3 regions of the Klebsiella variicola genome follow, and region 2 is predicted to be linked to each of the others. Evidence: predicted binding sites of a transcription regulator. Region 2 holds the regulator's gene; each other region holds the start of a gene.
The links. Region 2 encodes LexA, which represses DNA repair genes until DNA is damaged. Its sites were predicted from a motif close to TNCTGTATGTACATACAGNA; they were not measured.

Region 1: a site for LexA is predicted at 3,142-3,161, ahead of SP68_RS09215 (YebG family protein). Genes of this name have one in related genera too.
Region 3: a site for LexA is predicted at 5,232-5,251, ahead of metR (HTH-type transcriptional regulator MetR). Genes of this name have one in related genera too.

Annotation. Positions count from the first base shown of each region.
Region 1 is NZ_CP010523.2:1,963,308-1,970,201, forward strand. Features, by position in the region: gene edd (phosphogluconate dehydratase) at 1-1,125, shown strand, start outside; gene SP68_RS09205 (bifunctional 4-hydroxy-2-oxoglutarate aldolase/2-dehydro-3-deoxy-phosphogluconate aldolase) at 1,164-1,805, shown strand; gene purT (formate-dependent phosphoribosylglycinamide formyltransferase) at 1,863-3,041, opposite strand; gene SP68_RS09215 (YebG family protein) at 3,177-3,524, shown strand; gene SP68_RS09220 (tellurite resistance TerB family protein) at 3,666-4,328, shown strand; gene ptrB (oligopeptidase B) at 4,449-6,509, shown strand; gene exoX (exodeoxyribonuclease X) at 6,513-6,894, opposite strand, start outside.
Region 2 is NZ_CP010523.2:5,178,709-5,185,602, forward strand. Features, by position in the region: gene SP68_RS24170 (cupin domain-containing protein) at 1-191, opposite strand, end outside; gene zur (zinc uptake transcriptional repressor Zur) at 441-956, shown strand; gene SP68_RS24180 (CsbD family protein) at 1,052-1,261, opposite strand; gene dinF (MATE family efflux transporter DinF) at 1,497-2,813, opposite strand; gene lexA (transcriptional repressor LexA) at 2,883-3,491, opposite strand; gene SP68_RS24195 (diacylglycerol kinase) at 3,614-3,982, opposite strand; gene plsB (glycerol-3-phosphate 1-O-acyltransferase PlsB) at 4,111-6,534, shown strand; gene ubiA (4-hydroxybenzoate octaprenyltransferase) at 6,592-6,894, opposite strand, start outside.
Region 3 is NZ_CP010523.2:5,291,106-5,297,999, forward strand. Features, by position in the region: gene rmuC (DNA recombination protein RmuC) at 1-733, opposite strand, end outside; gene udp (uridine phosphorylase) at 869-1,630, opposite strand; gene SP68_RS24705 (dienelactone hydrolase family protein) at 1,903-2,715, shown strand; gene metE (5-methyltetrahydropteroyltriglutamate--homocysteine S-methyltransferase) at 2,771-5,035, opposite strand; gene metR (HTH-type transcriptional regulator MetR) at 5,283-6,236, shown strand; gene SP68_RS24725 (carboxylate/amino acid/amine transporter) at 6,124-6,894, opposite strand, start outside.

The sequences.
Region 1 (6,894 bases), 2.3 Mb from region 2:
AACCAGATGGTGGTCGAGTTTATGGGCATGCAACTGCCGGGCTCGTCCTTCGTCCATCCGGATGCCCCGCTGCGGGACGCACTGACCGCCGCTGCCGCACGCCAGGTCACCCGCATGACCGGCAATGGCAACGAGTGGATGCCGCTGGGGAAAATGTTCGACGAAAAAGTGGTGGTCAACGGCATCGTGGCGCTGCTGGCGACCGGTGGCTCCACCAACCATACCATGCACCTGGTGGCGATGGCCCGCGCGGCGGGGATCATCATTAACTGGGACGATTTCTCCGACCTGTCAGACGTGGTGCCGCTGCTGGCGCGCCTCTATCCCAACGGCCCGGCGGATATCAACCACTTCCAGGCGGCGGGCGGCGTTCCGGTACTGGTGCGCGAGCTGCTGAAAGGCGGCCTGCTGCATGAGGATGTTCACACCGTCGCTGGCTTTGGTCTGTCGCGTTATACCCTGGAGCCGTGGCTCAACAACGGCGAGCTGGACTGGCGTGAAGGGGCGACAGCGCCGCTTGACGATCAGGTCATCGCGACCTTCGAGAAACCGTTCTCCCGCCACGGCGGCACCAAGGTGCTGAGCGGCAACCTGGGGCGCGCGGTAATGAAAACCTCGGCTGTCCCGGTGGAGAATCAGGTGATTGAAGCGCCGGCGGTGGTGTTCGAGAGCCAACACGACGTATTGCCGGCCTTTGAAGCGGGCCTGCTGGATAAAGATTGTGTGGTGGTGGTCCGTCATCAGGGGCCAAAAGCGAACGGGATGCCAGAATTACATAAACTTATGCCGCCACTTGGTGTATTATTGGACCGCCGTTTCAAAATAGCGCTGGTGACCGATGGCCGACTCTCTGGCGCCTCCGGTAAAGTCCCGTCAGCTATCCATGTCACGCCTGAAGCCTATGATGGTGGGTTGCTGGCGAAAGTGCGCGATGGCGATGTGATTCGCGTGAACGGGCAGACGGGAGAACTGACGCTGCTGGTGGACGATGCCGAACTGGCGGCGCGCCAGCCGCATATCCCTGACCTCAGCGCGTCGCGCGTGGGAACCGGTCGGGAGATGTTTGGGGCGCTGCGTGAGAAGCTCTCTGGCGCGGAGCAGGGCGCAACCTGCATCACTTTTTAAGACGATTTTATTTCTAGATCTGGCGAGAGAAAATCCTGATGAAAAACTGGAAAACAACAGCAGAAGCAATCCTCACCTCCGGTCCGGTTGTCCCGGTTATCGTGGTGAAAAAGCTGGAGCATGCGGTACCGATGGCGAAAGCGCTGGTCGCGGGCGGCGTGCGCGTGCTGGAAGTCACCCTGCGCACCGAGTGCGCCCTGGAAGCGATCCGCGCGATTGCTAAAGAAGTGCCGGACGCGATTGTCGGCGCGGGCACGGTCACCAACGTCGAGCAACTGAAAGCGGTAACGGAAGCTGGCGCGCAGTTCGCTATCAGCCCGGGACTGACCGAATCCCTGCTGAAAGCGGCGACCGAAGACGGCACCATTCCGCTGATCCCGGGGATCAGCACGGTTTCCGAGCTGATGCTGGGTATGCAGTATGGTCTGAAAGAGTTTAAATTCTTCCCGGCGGAAGCCAACGGCGGCGTGAAAGCCCTGCAGGCGATTGCTGGTCCGTTCGGCCACATTCGTTTCTGCCCGACCGGCGGTATCTCTCCGGCCAACTACCGTGACTACCTGGCGCTGAACAGCGTGCTGTGCATCGGCGGTTCCTGGCTGGTGCCAGCCGACGCGCTGGAGGCCGGCGACTACGATCGCATCACCACCCTGGCGCGTGAAGCGGTGGAAGGCGCGAAGTAAACCGCGCCTCAGGGTCGACAACCCGGTCAGCGGCAACGCGACCGGGTTTTTTTGTCTCTATCCTTCGACGATGACCGCCGCGGCGGCGGTTTTAGCCCGCGCTACGGCCTCTTCAACCGAATCGGCAACGGCGAGGGTCACCCCCAGGCGGCGGGTACCGTCAATCTCGGGCTTGCCGAACAGTCGCAGCTGCAGGCCAGCCCCGACGGCCGATTGCAGCTGGCCAAAGCTGACGTTCTGACTGGTCAGCTGCGGAAGGATCACTGCGGAAGCGGCCGGACCATACTGGCGGATAGCGCCGACGGGCAGTCCAAGAAAGGCACGAACGTGCAGGGCGAATTCCGAGAGATCCTGCGAGATCAGCGTTACCATGCCGGTGTCGTGTGGGCGCGGGGAAACTTCGCTGAAGATCACCTCGTCGCCGCATACGAACAGTTCCACGCCAAACAGGCCATGACCCCCCAGCGCCAGCACTACCTTGCGGGCGATGGCCTGGGCACGTTCGAGGGCCAGGTCGCTCATCTGCTGTGGTTGCCAGGACTCACGGTAATCGCCGTCTTCCTGGCGATGGCCAACCGGGGCGCAGAAATGCACGCCGTCGACGGCGCTGACGGTGAGCAGGGTGATTTCGAAATCGAAATTCACCACCCCCTCGACGATCACCCGCCCGGCGCCGGCGCGGCCGCCCTGCTGCGCATAGCGCCAGGCTTCGCTGAGCTGGTCAGCCGAGCGGATAAAGCTCTGACCTTTGCCGGAGGAGCTCATCACTGGTTTGACGATGCACGGCAAACCGATGTCGGTGACCGCCGCGCGGAAGCCTTCTTCGCTGTCGGCAAAGCGATAGCTGGAGGTGGGGAGCTGCAGCTCTTCTGCCGCCAGGCGGCGAATGCCTTCGCGGTTCATGGTGAGCTTAGCCGCCCGCGCCGTGGGGACTACTTTCTGCCCGGCCTGTTCCAGTTCAACCAGGGTATCGGTAGCAATAGCTTCGATCTCCGGCACGATGTAATCGGGTTTTTCCTGTTCAATCAGAGCGCGCAGGCTCTCGCCGTGCAGCATATTGATGACATGGGCGCGGTGGGCGACCTGCATCGCCGGGGCATCGGGGTAGCGGTCGACGGCGATAGTTTCAATGCCCAGACGCTGACATTCAATAGCGACTTCTTTGCCCAGCTCGCCGGAACCTAACAGCATTACTTTGGTGGCTGCCGGGCGCAGCGCGGTGCCTAATACAGTCATAACTCTCTTCCGCAGTAAAAAAAGATGCTGCCGATTATAAACGAAAACGTTTGCGTCTGTCTTTACGCGCGTGAGTTGAGTCCGGAGAGGAAATTTGTTATACTGTATAAAAATACAGTATTGAGAGGCTGCAGCATGGCGGTTGAAATTAAATATGTTGTGATCCGCGAAGGTGAGGAAAAAATGTCTTTTGCCAGCAAAAAAGAGGCCGACGCTTACGACAAAATGCTCGATCTGGCAGAGGTGCTGAATGACTGGCTGGTGGCATCGCCGCTGGAGATGGATGACGCCCAGCGTGACACCATGGCGATGTGGCTGGCAGAGCGAAAAGAGGCGCTGCAGCATATCCTGCGCGTCGGCCGATTGCCGGAGCAGGATGCGTCCGCGCACGACTCACCCGCGCCGTCGGCGGCAGAAGAGGCTTCTCCAGCGGAAGACGCCGCGGCGCCAGCGACCAAAGCGCGTAAGGCGAAAGTGGCCTGACTGGCGGCAGCCAGCTATGGCCTTGCTGGGCAGGGATTTGTCTGCCGCGCCCACCTTTGCGCATCTTTAGCCAGATCTAACATTTCCTGACATCGCGTCGTTTAGGCTGATAGCAGTGTTTTATCACCTGAGAGGAAAACCATGGCTAACTGGCTTAATCAACTACAGTCGCTGCTCGGGCAGCAGGGCGCGTCATCGACAGGCGAGTCGTCAAAAGGGAGCGCACTGCTGCCCGGCGCGATTGGCGGGCTGGCCGGGTTGCTGGTGGCCAGTAAATCCTCACGCAAACTGCTGGCGAAGTACGGCACCAGCGCGCTGCTGGCTGGCGGTGGGGCGGTGGCGGGTACGGTGTTATGGAACAAGTATCAGCAGAAGATGCGCGCTCAAAACGCGCCTGTCCCCGGGGCGAACACGCCGGCTGCCGTGCCGGCGGATGTTGATCCGCGCAGCGTGCGACTGATCACCGCGCTGGTTTTTGCCGCCAGGAGCGATGGTCATATAGATGACCACGAACGGGCTAATATTGAAGCCCAGCTGCGGGCGGCCAATATCGACGTTCAGGCCCGGGTGCTGATCGACCAGGCGCTGGCCCAACCGCTGGATCCTCAGCGTCTGGCGGAGGGCATCGTTGATCCGCAGGAGGCACTGGAGATCTACTACGTCAGCTGCGCGGTCATTGATATCGACCACTTTATGGAACGCAGTTATCTGAACGCGCTGGGAGACGCTTTGTCACTGCCAAAGGATGTCCGGGCCGATATAGAACAGGATATCCAGTCACAAAAACAAGCGCTAAGCGTCTAAATTATCACGTTTCGCTTGCATCGCCCGCGTCTTTTGCCACCCTTATAGACACGTCATCATTCAGGCGCCGCCGTGTGACCTGAATGCTCTTGTGTCACGATAAAGCAGCAGAAGAACAACATGCCACCTAAAGCCAAACGGATCCCTCACGCCATGACCTTGCATGGCGATACACGCATCGATAACTATTACTGGCTGCGCGACGATGAGCGCGCGCGACCTGACGTGCTGGAGTACCTGCACGCGGAGAACGCCTATGGCAAGCGGGTGATGGATTCGCAGCTCAGCCTGCAGGAACGTCTGCTGAAAGAAATTATCGACCGCATTCCGCAACGGGAAGTCTCCGCCCCTTACAGTAAAAATGGTTTTCGCTACCGTCAGGTTTACGAGCCGGGCTGTGAATACGCCATCTATCAGCGCCAGTCGGTGCTCAAAGAGGAGTGGGACGAGTGGGAGATCCTGCTCGACGGCAACCAGCGGGCGGCGAAGAGTGAGTTCTACACCCTTGGCGGACTGGGCGTCGCGCCGAATAACCAATTGATGGCGGTGGCGGAGGATTATCTTTCCCGCCGCCAGTATGGCCTGCGCTTCTGCAACCTTAGCAGCGGTGAATGGTACCCGGAGATCCTGGAAAATGTTACCTCCGGGTTTGCCTGGAGCAATGATTCCCGCTTTGTGTGGTACGTGCGTAAACATCCCACCACACTGCTGCCTTATCAGGTCTGGCGCCACACGGTGGGTACCGCGGCGCAGAGTGATGTGCTGGTCTATGAAGAAAAAGATGAGACCTTCTACGTCAGCGTACATAAGACCACTTCCCAGCAGTTCGTGGTGATTTATCTCTCCAGCGCCACCACCAGTGAAGCATTACTGCTCAACGCCGAACTCCCTGACGCCGAGCCGGTCTGCTTCCTGCCGCGGCGGAAAGATCACGAATACAGCCTCGATCACTATCAGCACGCGTTCTATCTGCGATCCAACCGGGAGGGGAAGAATTTTGGCCTCTACCGTACTGTGCTGCGCGATGAAGATCAGTGGACCACGCTGATCCCGCCGCGTCACGACGTGATGCTCGAAGGATTTACCCTGTTTACTGACTGGCTGGTCGTCGAGGAGCGCCAGCGCGGCCTGACCAGCCTGCGGCAAATTAACCGCAAGACCCGGGAGGTGGTAGGGATCGCCTTTGACGATCCGGCCTATGTCACCTGGCTTGCCTATAATCCGGAACCTGAAACGTCGCGACTGCGCTACGGGTATTCCTCCATGACCACGCCGGACACCCTGTTTGAACTGGATATGGATACCGGCGAGCGGCGGGTTATCAAGCAGCAGGAGGTGAAGGGGCTGGACACGAGCTGCTACCAGAGCGAACACCTGTGGGTGACCGCCCGCGATGGCGTCGAGGTTCCGGTATCGCTGGTCTACCATCGCGACCATTTCCGCAAAGGGAGCAATCCGCTGCTGGTCTATGGCTACGGCTCGTATGGCGAGAGTATCGATGCCGATTTCAGCGCCAGCCGGCTGAGCCTGCTCAACCGCGGCTTTGTCTACGCCATCGCCCATGTCCGCGGCGGGGGCGAGCTGGGGCAGCAGTGGTATGAGGACGGCAAATTTCTGTGTAAGAAAAATACCTTCAACGACTATCTGGACGTCTGTGACGCGCTGCTGGCCCAGGGGTACGGCGATCCGCAGCTCTGCTATGGCATGGGGGGCAGCGCCGGCGGGATGCTGATGGGCGTGGCCGTTAACGAACGTCCTGAGCTGTTTCATGGCGTGATAGCCCAGGTGCCGTTCGTCGATGTGGTGACCACCATGTTGGACGAATCTATTCCACTGACCACCGGGGAATTTGAAGAGTGGGGGAATCCACAGGATGAAACCTATTACCACTACATGAAAAGCTACAGCCCCTACGACGGCGTCCGGGCGCAGGCTTATCCGCATATGCTGGTCACCACCGGACTGCACGATTCCCAGGTGCAATACTGGGAGCCGGCGAAATGGGTGGCCAAACTGCGGGAACTGAAAACCGACGATAACCTGCTGCTGCTCTGTACTGATATGGATTCCGGCCATGGCGGCAAATCCGGGCGCTTTAAAAGCTATGAAGGGGTGGCCCTGGAGTATGCCTTTTTCATTGCCCTGGCGCAGGGGACACTGCCGGGAAAAGCGGCTGTGTGACGATTATTCCCCGAGGTAGTGTTTGAGGGTCAGACGCAGTTCGGGGCTCATCCGGTCGAGATTGTTGAATAACCAGCGCAGGTAGCCGGGGTCGTTTTCAGCAATTTCGGCCACCGCTATACCCCGGTATTTGCCGAAGGTAAAGGTGGTGAGCAGCGCCGGGCGGCCGGTGATATCGGCCATTTCGTCAGGCGTCCAGCCGGAAACGTTGATGATATCCAGCAGCAGCGCGGCGGTGATATAGCAGTCATACAGCGCGCGGTGGTGATGCAGCCCCGGCGGGGTCGCCACATTCAGCTTACGTGATTTATATAACCCCATATTGCTGTATTTGATCCCCGGCCACAGGCGGCGGGCCAGCTTCATGGTACAAATCCACTCGCCG
Region 2 (6,894 bases):
TCGCTCTCCGCGTGCGGGTACGAGGTGCGCCGCCCGGGCGGCAGTCGCTCGTGGTGGATCCCCAGCCGGTTGAGACGTAAACCGCGCCCCAGCGGCGCGCCAATCGAAAAACGCTCCGGGCTGTCGGGATAAGTGGCATCGTCGGGCCCTTCCAGTTCGCGCCAGTGGCGAATGCAATCAGGTCGTTTCATCGTTTTCTCCCGAAAATGAGACACTTCAGATATAGCATACCCAGGGTCATGCGTGTTGCGATTAAATCGGGCAGGACGGTTTTAGCGATCGACTAAGGCGTAGTCTGCACGAAAGTCAGCGGCCAGCACCCGGAACTGGCGCAGGTACCGACAATCTGAAGTATGACCCGTATCACCTGCCGGCTCTCGGTGTTTTCTGAGGAACGTGATAAAGTAACAGATTCAAATTCACGCAACCCGAGGATGCTCATGGATAAGACCCCTTCGCAAGAGATGTTAGCGCATGCTGAAAAGCTATGCGCGCAGCGCGGCGTACGCCTGACCCCACAGCGTCTGGAGGTGTTGCGCCTGATGAGCCTGCAACAAGGGGCGATCAGCGCCTACGATCTGCTGGATCTCCTGCGTGACAAAGAGCCGCAGGCTAAACCGCCGACGGTTTACCGCGCGCTGGAGTTTTTACTCGAGCAGGGCTTTGTTCATAAGGTTGAATCGACCAACAGCTATGTGCTGTGCCATCTCTTTGACCAGCCGACCCATAGCTCAGCCATGTTTATCTGTGACCGCTGTGGCGTGGTGAAGGAAGAGGCGGCGGAAGGGGTGGAAGATATCATGCATACGTTAGCGGCCAGAATGGGCTTTGCCCTGCGCCACAACGTGATTGAAGCTCACGGCCTTTGTGCAGACTGCGTGGAAGTCGAAGCCTGCAGCACGCCGGGACACTGCCAGCACGACCATTCCATTCAGCTGAAAAAGAAAGCCCGCTGAGCGTCAGCCGCAGCGGGAAACAGGGTTAACGGCGCATCCTTACGCCATTCAGACAGGCACTAACACAAATGCTTTATTCTTTGAGCCACGGAACGCTACCAGCGGTAGTCGTTTTTATGCTCCCAGTCTGAGACTTCTTTCTCAGCCTGATCCTTCGCATAGCCGTACCGTTCCTGAATTTTACCGACCAGCTGATCGCGCTTACCTTCGATCACGGTCATATCATCATCGGTAAGTTTGCCCCACTGTTCCTTGGCTTTACCTTTCAACTGTTTCCAGTTACCGCCGATTTCGTCTTTATTCATGATAACGTCCTCATCATTCGGTGGGTTTACAGCCCGTTTTGTACCGGACATGGTATTAACTATAGATGAGAATGCTGGTACCGATTCGTTATTCGGAATTTTTAACCATCATACCGATGGGTAAGGCTGAGGCGATTTTCCCGGCTTGCGCTACGCTGAGCCGGGCTACTGAGTTGCCCCGGTAAGCGGCGCGCAACCGCGGGAATTCATAGATGGCCGTGATGAACGGCAATGACTAGCTAAACCAGGTGCCGTGTCGCCAGTGGCGACGCCAGATCAGCGCCAGAGACAGGCCGCGCAGGGCGAGGAACACCGCCAGCGCCAGCCACAGACCGTGGTTACCGAGCAGCGGGACCGAAAGCAGCGTTACAGCAAACCCCGCCGCGGCGACCGCCATGCTGTTCCGCATCTCCGCGCCGCGTGTGGCGCCGATAAACATGCCGTCCAGCAGATAGCACCAGACGCCCACCACCGGCAGGATGGCCTGCCAGATCAGATAGCGATCGGCCAGCTGCTGCAGAGAAGGCAGCGAGGTTAACAACGCGATGATGTACTCCCCCGCCAGGCTATAAATCAGGGCAAACGCCAGCGCCACCATGCCAGACTGCCGGCAGGCCGCCCGCCAGACTTCCAGCAGCTGGCTGCCGTCGCGCGCGCCGTAGGCCTGGCCGGAGTGGGCCTCCACGGCATAGGCAAAACCATCCAGCGCATAGGCGGTAAAGGTCAGCATGGTCATCAGTACCGCATTGACCGCCACAATGTCGCTGCCCAGACGCGCGCCGTACACGGTCAGCGCGCCAAAGCACAGCTGTAGCAGCAGGGAACGCAGCATGATGTCCCGATTCAACGCCAGCAGACGGCGCAGATCCCCGCGCCAGGCGTTTTTCAGCATTGCCAGCGACACGCCGCGCAGCGTCAGCACCCGCTTCGCCATCATCAGGCCAATAATGAGAGTGGCGTACTCCGCGGTGACCGTGGCCAGCGCAGCCCCCTGGACGTTCATCCGCAGGCCCATCACCAGCCACAGGTCGAGCACAATATTCAACAGATTACCGACCACCAGCAGAATCACCGGCGCCCGTGCGTACTGGACTCCCAGCAGCCAGCCGAGCAGCACCAGGTTGGCCAGCGAAGCGGGGGCGCTGAGCCAGCGAATTTCAAGGAACCGCCGTGCCTGCTCAAGCACCGCCTCACTGCCGCCAACAATATGCAGAGCGAGGTTAATCAGCGGCAGGCGAAACAGGATGATGAGAACCCCGGCGCCCAGCGCCAGGGCCAGCGGCTGCACCAGCGCCCGCGCCAGTCGCAGCGGATCTTTGGCACCCCAGGCCTGAGCGGTGAGCCCGGTGGTGCTCATGCGCAAAAACAGCAGCAGCATGAAGAGGAAACTGGTAGCCGTCGCCCCAACCGCGACGCCGCCGAGGTATACCGGGCTGTCAAGATGGCCGATCACCGCGGTATCCACCAGCCCCAGCAGCGGGACGGTGATATTGGAGAAAATCATCGGGATCGCAAGGCGCCACAGCGCTTTATCGGCAGCGTTGAGCAGCATGTTCGGAGACCTGATTGAGGACAAACGTCGCAGCGTCATGCATCAGATGACGCTGCGCAGGGGCAGGCGTTACAGCCATTCTCCATTACGGATCACGCCAACGGCCAGACCCTCAATGGTAAAACTCTGCTGACGCAGATCGACAACGATAGGGGTAAATTCGCTGTTTTCCGGCAACAGTTCGACGACGTTACCCTGCTTTTTCAGGCGCTTCACCGTCACTTCGTCGTCAATGCGCGCTACCACCACCTGGCCGTTACGCACGTCCTGGGTTTTGTGGACCGCCAGCAGATCGCCATCAAGGATACCGATGTCTTTCATCGACATGCCGCTGACGCGCAGCAGGAAATCCGCGTTGGGTTTAAACATCGACGGGTCGACCTGATAGTGCCCCTCAATGTGCTGCTGCGCCAGCAGCGGCTCGCCGGCGGCGACGCGGCCGATCAGCGGCAGGCCATGTTCTTCTTCCGTCAGCAGGCGGATACCGCGAGAAGCACCGGAGACGATCTCGATCGCGCCTTTACGCGCCAGCGCTTTCAGGTGTTCTTCCGCCGCGTTTGGGGAACGGAACCCCAAGCGCTGAGCAATTTCCGCACGCGTCGGCGGCATGCCCGTCTGGCTGATATGATCCCGAATGAGATCAAACACCTCTTGCTGCCTGGTCGTTAACGCTTTCATTCCGCCCCCTGGGTGTATATACAGTTATGCTGTGAGTATATACAGCTACCGGTGATTTTGGAACCACATGGCACACAAAAATCGGCAGATTGTTTATATTTTGCGAGGCTTAGCGAAGAACGTTAATGATAATGGCTCCACAGCAGCGTTCCCCAGGTGATCAGTGCGATGATAATCGCCAGCAGGACCGCCGCCGATCCCATGTCTTTGGCGCGCCCTGAAAGCTCATGATATTCCGAGCCTATACGGTCCACGACCGCCTCAATCGCGCTGTTGAGAATTTCGACTATCATCACTAGCAGGACCGACCCAATCAGCAATACGCGGGTAATGGCGTCGACGTCCAGCCAGCAGGCTATCGCGACGGCCACGATGGCGGCGATACCTTCCTGACGAAACGCGGCCTCGTTGATCCACGCTGCGCGAAATCCTTTCCAGGAGTAACCTGCCGCCTTAATGATTCGGGTTAACCCGGTGGTATTATTGGCCATCACAAAACCTTTTTACGTAAATGACGTCGATGAGTGTACGCGTTTGCCGCGTGGTAACGGAAATTTTGCCCACTTTCTGTTATTCTTGCCGCGCATTTGCATGATTAACCAGAGGCTTCACATCGTTTATGTCCGGCTGGCAACGAATTTACTATAAATTACTGAATTTACCATTACGGGTGCTGGTAAAAAGCAAGTCTATTCCGGCAGAGCCTGCCCAGGAATTAGGACTCGATACCTCGCGTCCGGTCATGTACGTCCTGCCCTATAATTCCAAGGCGGACCTGCTGACGCTGCGCGCCCAATGCCTGGCGCATGATTTACCCGACCCGCTTGAACCGCTGGAGATCGACGGCGCGCTGCTGCCGCGTTACGTATTCATCCACGGTGGGCCGCGCGTGTTTACCTATTACACGCCAAAAGAAGAGTCCATCAAGCTGTTCCACGACTACCTCGATCTGCACCGCAACCATCCGGACCTCGATGTGCAAATGGTGCCGGTTTCGGTCATGTTCGGCCGCTCGCCGGGTCGTGAGAAAGGAGAAGTCAATCCGCCGCTGCGGATGCTGAACGGCATTCAGAAATTTTTCGCCGTCTCCTGGCTCGGCCGCGACAGTTTCGTGCGTTTCTCGCCTTCCGTGTCGCTGCGTCGCATGGCGGATGAGCACGGTACCGATAAGATCATCGCCCAGAAGCTGGCTCGCGTCGCCCGGATGCACTTTGCCCGCCAGCGCCTGGCCGCCGTCGGCCCGCGTCTGCCGGCCCGCCAGGATCTGTTTAATAAACTGCTGGCCTCGAAAGCGATTGCCCGCGCGGTGGAAGACGAAGCGCGCAGCAAGAAAATTTCGCATGAGAAGGCTCAGCAGAACGCTATCGCGCTGATGGAAGAGATTGCCGCGAACTTCTCGTACGAGATGATCCGCCTGACCGACCGCATTCTCGGCTTCACCTGGAACCGCCTGTACCAGGGGATCAACGTGCATAACGCCGAGCGCGTGCGCCAGCTGGCTCACGACGGCCATGAGATTGTCTATGTCCCCTGCCACCGCAGCCACATGGACTATCTGCTGCTCTCCTACGTCCTGTATCATCAGGGCCTGGTGCCACCGCATATCGCGGCGGGCATCAACCTTAACTTCTGGCCAGCCGGGCCGATCTTCCGCCGCCTGGGCGCGTTCTTCATCCGCCGCACCTTTAAGGGCAACAAGCTCTACTCCACGGTGTTCCGCGAATATCTTGGCGAGCTGTTCAGCCGCGGCTATTCCGTCGAGTATTTCGTCGAAGGCGGCCGCTCCCGTACCGGCCGTCTGCTCGATCCGAAGACCGGTACGCTGTCGATGACCATCCAGGCGATGCTGCGCGGCGGCACCCGGCCGATCACTCTGGTGCCTATCTACATCGGCTATGAACACGTGATGGAAGTAGGCACCTACGCTAAAGAGCTGCGCGGCGCCACCAAAGAGAAAGAGAGCCTGCCGCAGATGGTGCGTGGCTTGAGCAAGCTGCGCAACCTTGGCCAGGGCTATGTCAACTTCGGCGAACCACTGCCGCTGATGACCTACCTTAACCACCATGTGCCGGAGTGGCGGGAAGCCATCGACCCGATCGAAGCCATCCGCCCTTCCTGGCTGACGCCAACGGTGAACAACATCGCCGCTGACCTGATGGTGCGCATCAACAACGCCGGCGCGGCCAACGCCATGAACCTGTGCTGCACGGCGCTGCTGGCCTCGCGTCAGCGTTCACTGACCCGGGAGCAGCTCACCCAACAGCTGGAGTGCTACCTCGCGCTGCTGCGCAATGTGCCCTATTCGCCAGATGCGACGACACCTTCCGCTTCGGCCAGCGAGCTTATCGACCACGCGCTGCAAATGAACAAGTTCGAAGTGGAGAAGGACACCATCGGCGATATCATCATCCTGCCGCGCGAGCAGGCGGTGCTGATGACCTACTATCGCAACAACATTGCCCATATGCTGGTGATACCGTCGCTGTTAGCCGCCCTGGTGACTCAGCATCGTCAGCTCAGCCGCACCGAAGTGCTGCGCCATGTCGAAACGCTGTATCCGTTCCTCAAGGCCGAGCTGTTCCTGCGCTGGGAGAAAGCAGAGCTGGCCGGGGTGGTGGATGCGTTGATTGCCGAGATGCTGCGTCAGGAGCTGATCGTCGTCGATGGCGAGGTGATGAGCCTCAATCCGTCGCACTCTCGCTCCCTGCAACTGCTGGCCGCTGGCGCGCGCGAGACGCTGCAGCGCTATGCCATTACCTTCTGGCTGCTGAGCGCCAACCCGTCGATCAACCGCAGTTCGCTGGAAAAAGAGAGTCGTACCGTGGCCCAGCGCCTGTCGGTGCTGCATGGCATTAACGCGCCGGAGTTCTTCGACAAAGCGGTGTTCAGCACCCTGGTGCTGACCCTGCGCGATGAAGGCTACATTAGCGACACCGGCGATGCCGAGCCGGAAGAGACGCTGAAGGTTTATCGGATGCTGGCGGACTTGATTACGTCGGATGTGCGGCTGACGATTGAAAGCGTCACGCAGGATGACGCGTAACGCGGTGTTTTCTGCCCTCGCTTCCCCCCGATACACCGGGGGGAAGCGGACAGGGGATTACAGGTAGCTCATCGCCAGGCCCAGGAATAGTACCAGCCCGACGTAGTTATTGTTCATAAACGCTTTGAAGCAGTTATCGCGCTCGCGATTGAAGATAAGCTTCTGCTGCCAGCCAAACAGACCTGCCGCGACAAACAACGACCAGTAGTATTCCCAGCCCAGCCCATTCAGCCAGCCCACCGCGCCCATCAGCGCCAGCACGGCCACCTGCAGGATACCGATAATCAGACGATCGTTTTCGCCGAACAGGATCGCCGTGGACTTGATGCCGATCTTCACGTCGTCATCGCGATCCACCAT
Region 3 (6,894 bases), 110 kb from region 2:
TGACGTCCGGCTGCATCCGCGAGCGGTTATCGGTCTCGATACTGACCTGGGTCTGGTACTCATAGCCTTCGCGCAGGCCGGAAGCCTCCAGCACGCGGGTTAAGACCACTTCCCCCCAGTTGCCCTGGGTTTTGTTATCACCTTTCAGCGCTTTCGTCAGGTTCAGTGCCTCCTGCGCCATCTGCGCGTTCAGCTGCTGAAGATTGCGGATCTCATGCGCCAGGGTGTGCCTTTCCCGCGCCTCCTGGCCAAAGCTCTCCTGCACCTGGCGGCGGAACCCGTCGAGCTGTTCGCGCAGCGGGGTCAGCAGACCATGCAGACTCAGGCGGTTTTGCTCATCGACGCGCCGGTTGCTGTGTTCGAAAATACGGTTGGCGAGGTTTTCAAACTGCTCGCTCAGGCGCTGCTCGCTGTTAACCATCTGACGGATCTTATCTTCCGCATGCAGCTGGGTGGATTCGAGCCGGGTGGTGACCTCACGCAGATCGGCCTCCAGCGAGGTATTGATATCCCGCAGACTGCGCAGCTCATTGTTCAGCAGCTCGCACTCCTCACGCCAGTGGGCCTCCTGCACCAGCTGCTGACGGGCGGCGCTCAGCTCAATATCCAGCTCTCGCCGCTCCTCAATGAGATCGGCCCGGATTTGGTCGGCGCGCGCTTTGGTTGCCAGCCAGCCGACCATTAACCCGGCAGCCAGTGCGATAACCGCGCTGATAATGATTGAGAGATCCACGACGCCCCCTGCGATAACCTGATGGCACAAAATAGAATTGTGCTGTACAAACGTCCAGTTTAAAAGGGATTTCCTGCGAGGAGCAACGCAAAAAAGAAAGGCCGGAGGATCCGGCCTGACAGAGAAGGGGTTGAATTACAGCAGACGACGCGCCGCTTCCACGACGATTTTGACCGCGTGGCTTTCGGTTTGCTTCATGGTTTCGGCGTTAGGGATCTCTTGCTGGGTACGGTTCACAATAACCCCGGCGACCATCCCGGCACGCAGGCCCTGGCTGGCGCACATGGTCAGCAGCGTGGCGGATTCCATTTCATAGTTCATCACGCCCATTGCCTGCCACTCTTCCATTGAGCCCTTGAAGCGGCTCACCACGCGGCCGGAGAAGGTGTCGTAACGCTCCTGGCCTGGGTAGAAGGTATCCGAAGAGGCGGTCACGCCGATATGGGTGGTGGCACCAATAGATTTCGCCGCTTCCACCAGCGCGGTGGTGCAGGCGAAGTCTGCGACGGCCGGGAACTCCATCGGCGCGAAGTGCAGGCTGGCGCCGTCCAGGCGAACGGAAGCGGTCGTAACCAGCACATCGCCAACGTTAATGTGCGGTTGAATCGCGCCGGTGGTGCCGATACGCAGGAAGGTACGCACGCCCAGCTGCGCCAGCTCTTCCACGGCGATAGAAGTCGACGGGCCGCCGATGCCGGTAGAGCAGACGATCACCGGCTTGCCGTCCAGCTCCGCGCGCCAGGAGGTAAATTCGCGGTGGGATGCCAGCTTGACCGGCTTATCCATCAGCGCGGCGATCTTTTCCACACGCTCCGGATCGCCAGGGACGATAGCCAGCGTAGCCCCTTGTAAATCGTTCTTGGTGAGGCCGAGATGAAAAACATCAGACTTGGACATAAAAAACTCCTCTGTGGGTCGAATTATCAGCAGAAGCAAAACGGTACTGTACAGAAGCCCCTGGCAACATTTTGTGATGATAGTCACCAAGACCAATAATGATTGCAGTTGTTTTTCAGTAAATAGTGATACACATCACATTAACAAGTTATATTCATCGTCACAGAACAAAAGATAGCCGCTTTCAGGCACTGTGCTTTATTACCGCCCGAACTAAAGGTAAAGGGTCTATAGTTATTGATGCGCTAATAAATAAGGGTACGGAGAATACCATGACCACCACCAAGCAACCTGGATTCGCACCTGCAGCTTCACCACACGCCGCCACCGCCGTTCATACGCCGGAAGAGCATATTATCGCCGGAGAGACGTCTATTCCCTCTCAGGGTGAAAACATGCCGGCCTACCACGCCCGCCCGAAAAATGCCGACGGTCCGCTGCCGATCGTTATCGTGGTACAGGAAATTTTCGGCGTGCATGAACATATTCGCGATCTTTGTCGCCGCCTGGCGCAGGAAGGCTATCTGGCTATTGCGCCTGAATTGTACTTCCGTCAGGGCGATCCGAATGAGTACCACGATATCCCGACCCTGTTCAAAGAGCTGGTTACCAAGGTGCCGGACGCGCAGGTGCTGGCGGATCTCGACCATGTCGCCAGCTGGGCGGCGCGCCACGGCGGCGATGCCCATCGTCTGCTAATCACCGGCTTCTGCTGGGGCGGACGCATTACCTGGCTGTATGCCGCGCATAACCCGCAACTGAAGGCAGGCGTGGCCTGGTACGGCAAGCTGGTGGGAGAAAAATCGCTGAATTCACCGAAGCATCCGGTAGATATCGCGGTCGATCTCAACGCCCCGGTGCTTGGTCTGTACGGCGCTAAAGACGCCAGTATTCCACAGGACACCATCGAGACCATGCGTCAGGCGCTGCGGGCGGCCAACGCCACAGCGGAAATCGTGGTCTATCCCGAAGCCGATCATGCCTTTAACGCCGACTATCGCGCCAGCTATCATGAAGAGTCAGCCAAAGACGGCTGGCAGCGCATGCTCGCGTGGTTTGCCCAGTATGGCGGTAAAAAAGGGTAATCACCCGATGCAAAAAAAGGAGGCAAATGCCTCCTTATTATTTTTCGCCTGACTATCAGGCGGATTCGCGCAGATTCTGCGCCGCTTGCACCATATTCGCCAGCGCGGCGCGGGTTTCCGGCCAGCCGCGAGTTTTCAGGCCGCAGTCCGGGTTAACCCACAGCCGCTCCGCCGGGATACGCTGCGCGGCTTTTGCCAGCAGCGCTTCTATCCACTCCACGCTCGGCACGTTCGGCGAGTGAATATCATATACCCCCGGCCCGATCTCATTGGGATACTCGAACGCTTCGAACGACTCCAGCAGCTCCATATCGGACCGCGAGGTTTCAATGGTGATCACGTCGGCATCCAGCGCGGCAATGGAGTCCATGATGTCGTTGAACTCGCAATAGCACATGTGGGTGTGGATCTGCGTGTCGTCTTTGGCGACCGCAGCATTAAGGCGGAAGGCTTCCACACCCCACTGCAGATAGGAATCCCAGTCGCTGCGCTTCAGCGGTAACCCTTCGCGCAGCGCCGGCTCATCAATCTGGATGATGCCGATCCCCGCCGCTTCCAGATCCGCCACTTCATCACGCAGGGCCAGCGCAATCTGTTTCGCGATGGTTTCACGGCTGACATCTTCCCGCGGGAAGGACCAGCACAGAATGGTCACCGGTCCAGTGAGCATCCCTTTCACTGGCTTGTCGGTCAGCGACTGCGCGTACTTCGCCCAGTCGACGGTGATCGCCTGCGGACGGCTGACGTCGCCGATCACCACCGGCGGCTTCACGCAACGGGAACCATAGCTCTGCACCCAGCCGTTTTGCGTGAAGATAAAACCGTCCAGATGTTCACCGAAGTATTCCACCATGTCGTTCCGCTCGGCTTCTCCGTGCACCAGTACGTCTAAACCTAACCGCTCCTGCTCGACGATCGCCTGCTTAATATGTTCCGCAATCCCCGTCCGATAATGACTGGCGTCAAGGTTGCCCTTTTTGAAGTCCAGGCGCAGACCGCGGATCTCCGTCGTTTGCGGGAATGACCCGATGGTGGTGGTCGGCCATTTCGGCAGGTTAAAGCGCTGGCGCTGTGCCTGCGCGCGAACCTCATAGGGGCTGGCACGCTGGCTGTCCTGAGCGGTGATCGCCGCCAGCCGTTTTTCCACTTCCGCGTTGTGCACGCGGGTCGAATGGCGACGGGCCTGGATTGGCGCGCTCCACTCGGTAATCGCCGCCGTATCGCCGCTGTTCAGCGCATCGCGCAGCAGCGCCAGCTCGCCGCATTTCTGCAGCGCGAAGGCAAACCAGCTCTTCACTTCCGCATCAAGGCGCGTCTCCACGCTCAGATCGATCGGGCTATGCAGCAGAGAACAGGATGACGCGACCCAGAGGTCGCGTTTACCGACGAGGTCTTTAATTTGCGCATACTTTTCGGTGAGATCGGCGCGCCAGACGTTGCGCCCATTGATCAGACCCGCAGACAGCAGCCAGTCGGCCGGCAGGCGGTTGTGCAGCTCGGCAACATCATCTTTGCCGTGCACCAGATCGACGTGCAGCCCCTGGACCGGTAGCGCAGCAATGGTCGCGAGATTGTCACTAATGCCTTCAAAATAGGTGGTCAGCAGCAGTTTCACCTGGCCCTGCAGGGCGTCATAAGCCGGTTTAAAGGCCTCCAGCCACGCTGGCGGCAGCTCCAGCACCAGCGCCGGTTCATCAATCTGCACCCACTCGATGCCGCGCTTCGCCAGTTCGGCCAGCACCTGCTGGTAAACCGGCAGGATGTCATTCAGCAGGCTCAGACGGTCAAACGGTTCACCTTTCACTTTACCCAGCCACAGGTACGTTACCGGCCCCAGCAGCACGGGCTTGATCTTGTGGCCCAGCGCCAGCGCTTCGTCTACTTCATCCAGCAGTTGGGTCCAGGTCAGTTTGAACTGCTGGCCCTTCACGAACTCCGGCACCATGTAGTGATAGTTGGTGTTAAACCATTTGGTCATTTCCGCAGCGGCGGCCGGTTCGCCAGTCGGCGCACGGCCGCGGCCAATGCGGAACAGGGTATCGATATCGATGGATCCGTCTTTGTTCTGATGACGAGCCGGCACGTTGCCAAGCAGCAGGCTGGTAGTCAGAACATGGTCGTACCAGGCGAAATCCCCCACCGGCAGCAGATCAACGCCCGCCTGTTTCTGCTGCTCCCAGTGGCGGGCACGCAGCTCACGGCCTACTGTCAGCAGTTCCTCGCGAGTGGCGTTGCCCGCCCAGTAGCTCTCTTGCGCTTTTTTCAGCTCGCGGCGCAGGCCAACGCGAGGAAAACCGAGGGTGTGGTTAATAATTGTCATTTTTGTTCCTCTCTTATTTCATTGAATCTGAAGAAAAACTCTAAATAGTTCGGCTTGCAGGAAGGCGGCAACGATGCGCATCCCCAGGAGCTTACTGAAGTAAGTGACTGGGGTAAGCGAGGCAGCCAACGCATCTGCAAGTCGAAATATGACGAGTTTTAGACGTCCAGATGTTTACACATCCATAATTGACAGTTACTGTATATTCCTCAAGCGCAAATTGCTCATGGCGAAGTGAAGGACTTTCATGATCGAAATTAAACATCTGAAAACGCTGCAAGCGTTGCGGAACAGCGGTTCACTGGCGGGTGCGGCAGCGGCCCTGCACCAGACCCAGTCCGCCTTGTCTCACCAGTTCAGCGATCTGGAACAGCGCCTTGGCTTCCGTTTGTTTGTGCGTAAAAGCCAGCCACTACGCTTCACGCCGCAAGGGGAAATTCTGCTGCAGTTGGCCAATCAGGTGCTGCCGCAGATCGCTCGCGCCCTGCAGGACTGTAACGAACCACAGCAGACCCGGCTGCGCCTGGCTATCGAATGTCACAGCTGTATTCAGTGGCTGACGCCGGCGCTGGAGAATTTCCGCGCCCGCTGGCCGCACGTGGAGGTCGACTTCCATTCCGGAGTGACCTTCGACCCGCAGCCTGCGCTGCAGCAGGGCGAACTGGATCTGGTGATGACCTCCGATATCCTGCCGCGCAGCGGTCTGCACTACTCGCCGATGTTTGATTATGAGGTGCGTCTGGTGCTGGCGCCCGAGCACCCGTTAGCCACGAAGACGCTGATTACGCCAGAGGACCTGGCCGCGGAAACACTGCTGATTTATCCCGTGCAGCGCGGGCGCCTCGACATCTGGCGCCATTTCCTGCAGCCGGCCGGCATCAGTCCCCAGCTGAAAAGCGTCGATAACACGCTGTTGCTGATCCAGATGGTGGCCGCAAGGATGGGCATCGCCGCGCTGCCGCACTGGGTGGTGGAAAGCTTTGAACGCCAGGGTCTGGTGGTCACCAAAACCCTGGGTGAGGGATTATGGAGCCGGTTGTACGCGGCCGTCCGCGATGGCGAACAGCGTCAACCGGTCACCGAAGCGTTTATTCGCTCTGCGCGGAACCACGCCTGCGATCATCTGCCGTTTGTCCGGAGTGCGGAGCGACCCAGCGGCGATGGACCCACAGCGAGGCCAGGATCACCAACGCTCCGCTAATAAAGCTCGGCCAGTGCGGCTGCTCCTGCCAGATGGCGAGGTTTACCAGTAGACCCGCGGGGACATGGACGTTATTCATGATCCCCAGCGTGCCGGCATCCACCTGCGTGGCGCCATAGTTCCACATAAAGTAACCCAGCCCGGAAGCCACCACGCCGAGCCACACCAGCACGCTCCACTGCAGCGTGGTGGTCGGCAGCTTCTGGGGGTTGCCCAGCATAAACCACGCTGCCACCGCCACGATAAAGGCCCCGACATAAAACCAGGCAAAGGCATTGTGCTGCGGCATCGGACGTACCTCCATCAGGCGCTTGTAACCCACCATGCCGATAGCGAAGCAGAGGTTTGACAACTGCACCAGTAACAGCCCGGTCCAGAAATGATCGCTGACTTTGTCATAGCGGATAATCGCCGCCCCCAGCACCGCCAGCGCAGCACTCAGCAGATAGCCCCAGCGCAGCTTACGTCCGCTGAGCAGGTCGTAGATCAGCGTGATATACAGCGGGGTAAACACGGTAAACAGCAGAAATTCCGAAACCGTCAGATAGAGATAGGCGCGGAAAGCCAGCAGATACATGATGCCAAGCTGCATCGCGCCCACCAGCATATAGAGCACGATCGTGCGCGGAGACTGGCCGCGCGTGCGCAGGAAAGGCAG